2 regions of the Clostridium sulfidigenes genome follow, and region 2 is predicted to be linked to the other one. Evidence: a T-box and tRNA genes for the amino acid it is inferred to sense, from the RefSeq annotation. Region 2 holds a T-box; the other holds one or more tRNA genes.
The links. A T-box is a leader RNA that pairs with one kind of tRNA and senses whether it is charged. The one in region 2 lies ahead of leuS (leucine--tRNA ligase), so its partner is inferred to be a tRNA-Leu.
Positions count from the first base shown of each region.

Region 1: it encodes a tRNA-Leu, which carries the amino acid that the T-box ahead of leuS (leucine--tRNA ligase) is inferred to sense. The anticodon was not compared.

Region 1 covers NZ_JBQHQR010000012.1:12,213-14,682, forward strand. The annotation lists gene spoIIE (stage II sporulation protein E) at 1-280, opposite strand, end outside; tRNA gene ACTNBA_RS13495 (tRNA-Met) at 704-779, opposite strand; tRNA gene ACTNBA_RS13500 (tRNA-Leu) at 785-873, opposite strand; tRNA gene ACTNBA_RS13505 (tRNA-Met) at 907-983, opposite strand; tRNA gene ACTNBA_RS13510 (tRNA-Met) at 987-1,062, opposite strand; tRNA gene ACTNBA_RS13515 (tRNA-Leu) at 1,068-1,156, opposite strand; tRNA gene ACTNBA_RS13520 (tRNA-Met) at 1,190-1,266, opposite strand; tRNA gene ACTNBA_RS13525 (tRNA-Met) at 1,270-1,345, opposite strand; tRNA gene ACTNBA_RS13530 (tRNA-Leu) at 1,351-1,439, opposite strand; gene ACTNBA_RS13535 (S1 domain-containing RNA-binding protein) at 1,648-2,064, opposite strand; gene ACTNBA_RS13540 (FtsB family cell division protein) at 2,146-2,412, opposite strand.
Region 2 covers NZ_JBQHQR010000005.1:130,864-133,333, reverse strand. The annotation lists partial or broken gene ACTNBA_RS07780 (J domain-containing protein) at 1-172, shown strand, start outside; gene ACTNBA_RS07775 (hypothetical protein) at 185-691, shown strand; T-box leader at 759-961, shown strand; gene leuS (leucine--tRNA ligase) at 1,028-2,470, shown strand, end outside.

The sequences.
Region 1 (2,470 bases), on a different contig from region 2:
AATTCTCTACTACACCTATTGTAGTTATGTAGCCCAATATAGATCCAAGTCCAACAAATAAAGATAATTTGTTATCCTCTAAGAATAGTATTGTAAGTAAAAATGCAATCCCAAAAGGTGCAGATTTGTTTATCATTATTACTCTACTAACTAATATAGCAACACAGAAAAACACAATACTCTTCGCTACTATTTTTGCTCCGTCACCATCCCTATCATTACTAATAACCATACTGCTTTTTACTCTTTTATACGTCCTAATATTTTCTCCATATTGCATAATAATTTCACCCACCTGTATTTTTTTTACAGGTTAATTATATCAATACCTATTGGAAATAAATGTAATATAATGGAGGCTTGCATAAGGAAATTTATTACAATAAACTCCATTTTACCTCTGTTTTCATTTTTAGTTTATGGTTCTAAATTATTAAGTTATTCCGCTTATAGTATGACTTTAGTAAATTTATACCTCTTAATTTTCTTATCTTCGTATATTATATTTTTATGTCATGAATAATAATTATAAAAGGTTTCATGGGGAAAATATTTTTCATATAAATATAATTAATTAATATACTTATATTTATATTCATTTTTGAAATCTATTTATAAATTCAATTCATTAAACTTTATTATAAATTAAATAATCTTATTTAAAAGAAAAAAGTGGATTGAATATATATTCAATCCACTTTTATGGTTGCGGGGGCAGGACTTGAACCTACGACCTTCGGGTTATGAGCCCGACGAGCTGCCAACTGCTCCACCCCGCGTCATTTGGTGCTGAAGACCGGAATCGAACCGGTACGGTGTTTAACCACCGCAGGATTTTAAGTCCTGTGCGTCTGCCAGTTCCGCCACTCCAGCATATTACTTGGCAATTTATTTATTTTAAAAATATGGTAGCGGAAATAGGACTTGAACCTACGACCCTTCGGGTATGAACCGAATGCTCTAGCCAGCTGAGCTATTCCGCCATATGGTTGCGGGGGCAGGACTTGAACCTACGACCTTCGGGTTATGAGCCCGACGAGCTGCCAACTGCTCCACCCCGCGTTATTTGGTGCTGAAGACCGGAATCGAACCGGTACGGTGTTTAACCACCGCAGGATTTTAAGTCCTGTGCGTCTGCCAGTTCCGCCACTCCAGCATATTACTTGGCAATTTACTTATTTTAAAAATATGGTAGCGGAAATAGGACTTGAACCTACGACCCTTCGGGTATGAACCGAATGCTCTAGCCAGCTGAGCTATTCCGCCACATGGTTGCGGGGGCAGGACTTGAACCTACGACCTTCGGGTTATGAGCCCGACGAGCTGCCAACTGCTCCACCCCGCGTTATTTGGTGCTGAAGACCGGAATCGAACCGGTACGGTGTTTAACCACCGCAGGATTTTAAGTCCTGTGCGTCTGCCAGTTCCGCCACTCCAGCATTTGTGTCATCACCTTTCAGCGACAATATTTATTATATGGTATATTATTAACTATGTCAACAGTATTTATATAGTTTTTTATATTTTTTATTTATTTCTTCTTCACTTATTATAACTAAATGTAAAAAAAGCTAGGGTTTAATTTAACTGACATTAAAATAAATAAGAGTGCTTAAAAAGCACTCTTTAATCCTTTCGGTATAAAGCTTAATTATATCCTTTTCTGCTATATCCTCTACCTTTTCCACCATCTTGGTGTTTTTTAAGATCTTGAAATCTTTCTTCACTATCTTTTAAGAATTTTGACATCCTGTCTTCAAAACTTCCTGAACTTGTAGTTTTAGATTTTTCCTTTTCCCAATCTATATCTACGGGTTTAAAAGATTTTTTTGGTGTACCAGCTTGCTTTATGGATAAGCTCATCTTACCATTATCATCTACAGAAATGACTTTAACTTTAACCACATCATTTTCTTTTAAATGATCATGTACATTCTTAACAAATACATCAGATACTTCCGATATATGAACTAAGCCTGTTTTCCCTTCCACTTCAACAAATGCACCAAAGTTTGTGATATTAACTACTTTACCTTCTATAATGCTTCCAGCCTTTAAGGTCATATTGAAAAGACCCTCCTTAAATTTATAATTTAAATTTATATATACTATAACTAATAATAATTAGTCATAGTAATTTTCACTTTATTTACTGTCTATTACAGGAGATTCTCCTTCTTTAATTAACCCAAGCTTTTCCCTTGCAAGTTTTTCTATATACCGACTATCTTGTGATAGTTTAATCTCATCCTGTAACTTTTGATTCTTTTCTTGTGCTGCTTGTAACTCCGAAGTATAGTTATCAATATCTTTATGTTGTCTAAACATTATTATTTGTTGATTTATAAATGTAAAGCCTACGTAAAGAGCTATAAGTAAAAGACCTATCTTTTTTATGCTGAATTTCTTCATATCGATTTTCCTTCCTTATTACAAATAGTAACATGTCATAGGTTTTATTTTCAAGTAG
Region 2 (2,470 bases):
TTTGAATATAAACAAATGCTTAATCAATTAAACCATACACAGAATACCTATAGAAGTAACTATTATGGACAAAGAAATAGCTCTAATGATATGTGTAGCATCTGCTTTAAAATCTGGGCTCTAGATACATGTTGTGAATGTATGGGTGGAGATTGTATTTAGCTGTTGTTAAAAGGAGGTTACTATGAAAGAAAATAAGGCTTCTAATATAGCAAAGGGCGGTATGCTTATTGCTTTGACTCTTATTATCTTGTATGCCGCTAATTTTATTACCTTTAACACTTTATTCTTATTAGGCTTAACTTCAGCACTTATTCCCCTGGGAATACTTATTGCTGATATGAAAACTACTTTATTAGTATATATAGGCTCCTCTGTATTAGCTTATTTCATAATCCCAGACAAAACTCTTTGTCTTTTTTATGTGCTAATCTTTGGTCCCTATGGCATAGTAAAATTTTTTATAGAACAAAAAAGAAATACACCTATAGAAATCACATTAAAACTAGTTTATTTTAACGTGATAACCTTTATAGCATTTCTTTTATATAAACAATTATTTATGGCTACTATTCAAATGCAATACCCTTTAATAATTATATTTATAGGTGGTAATGTAGCCTTCTTTATATTTGACTATGTTCTTACGGTATTCATAAATAGTGTGAGAACTAAAAAATTTAAATTTTAGGGATATAATATTCAAATCCCTTGACATTTACTTCACTCTTAATGTATAATTTTTAAAAACTTAATTATTTATTGCAGTGATAAGGAGTAGTAATATAATTACTTATTTGAAGAGAGCTACAGCTTGGTGTAATGTAGTAATAAGCTTATATGAACTTGCCTGGGAGCTTACTTGTTAAAAGCAAGTACGGATTTAACCGTTATATTATCAAGGGAGACCTTTATGGTCTAAATAGAGTGGTACCGCGGAATTATAGTTTTCGTCTCTTTCATAAGAGATGAAAGCTTTTTTTTATTTAAAATAATATTTGATATTTATCAAACAAGGAGGATTACTATGGCTAGATATGGAACTGCTACAGATAAAAAATGGCAGGAAAAATGGGAAGAAACAAACCTATATAAATTCGATGAAAACAATATGGATAAAAAATTGTACGTTCTTGAAATGTTCTCATACCCTTCAGGAAGCCAATTACATGCAGGACACTGGTTTAACTACGGACCAGTAGATTCATGGGCTAGAATGAAGAGAATGCAAGGATATAATGTATTCCAACCAATGGGCTTTGATGCTTTTGGTCTTCCAGCAGAAAACTTTGCAATTAAAACTGGGATACATCCTAAAGACTCTACTGATAAAAATATTGAAACTATGGAAAAACAACTTAAAGCAATGGGTGCAATGTTCAACTGGGAAAATGAAGTTGTTACTTGTAGACCAGATTATTATAAGTGGACCCAATGGTTATTCCTAAAATTGTATGAAAAAGGTCTTGCTTACAGAAAAAATGCTCCAGTAAACTGGTGCCCTAGCTGTAACACAGTACTTGCAAATGAGCAAGTTGTAGAAGGTCATTGTGAAAGATGTGAAAGTGAAGTAACAAAGAAAAACTTAACTCAATGGTTCCTTAAAATCACAGACTATGCAGATGAGCTTTTAGAAAAACTTGATGGTCTTGATTGGCCAGAAAAAACTAAAGCTATGCAAAAACACTGGATTGGAAGATCAACTGGTTCAGAAGTAACTTTTAAAGTTAAGGATTCCAACATTGAATTCAATACATTTACCACAAGAGTTGATACTTTATTTGGAGTTAGCTACGTTGTTCTTGCTCCTGAAAATGAATTAGTTGAAAAGCTTACTACAGAAGAAAATAAGGCTGCTATTGAAGCTTATAAAGAAACATCTGCAAAGCAAAGTGATATAGAAAGACAGTCTATCTCTAGAGAAAAAACAGGAGTATTCACTGGTTCCTATGCTATAAATCCTATAAATGGCCGTGAGATTCCAATATGGGTTGGAGACTATGTACTTAATACTTATGGTACAGGTGCAGTAATGGCAGTTCCAGCTCATGATGACCGTGATTATACTTTTGCACAAAAATATAATCTTCCAATAGAGAGAGTTATAGAAGGTGGAGATGCTCTTCCATTTACTGAATATGGCCCAATGATAAATAGTGGAAATTTTGATGGTCTTAAGGGAGAAGAAGCTAAGGATGCAGTGGTTACTGAGCTTGAAAAGTTAGGTCTTGGTAAAAAACAAGTTAACTACAGACTACGTGACTGGCTAGTATCTAGACAAAGATATTGGGGTGCTCCAATTCCAATGATTCATTGTGATAAGTGTGGAACTGTTCCAGTGCCAGAAGCTCAATTACCTGTAGAACTTCCATACAATGTAGAATTTGCACCAGATGGGAAATCTCCTCTTGCAAAATCTGAAGACTTTATAAATGTAACTTGTCCTAAGTGTGGAGGTGCTGCGCACCGT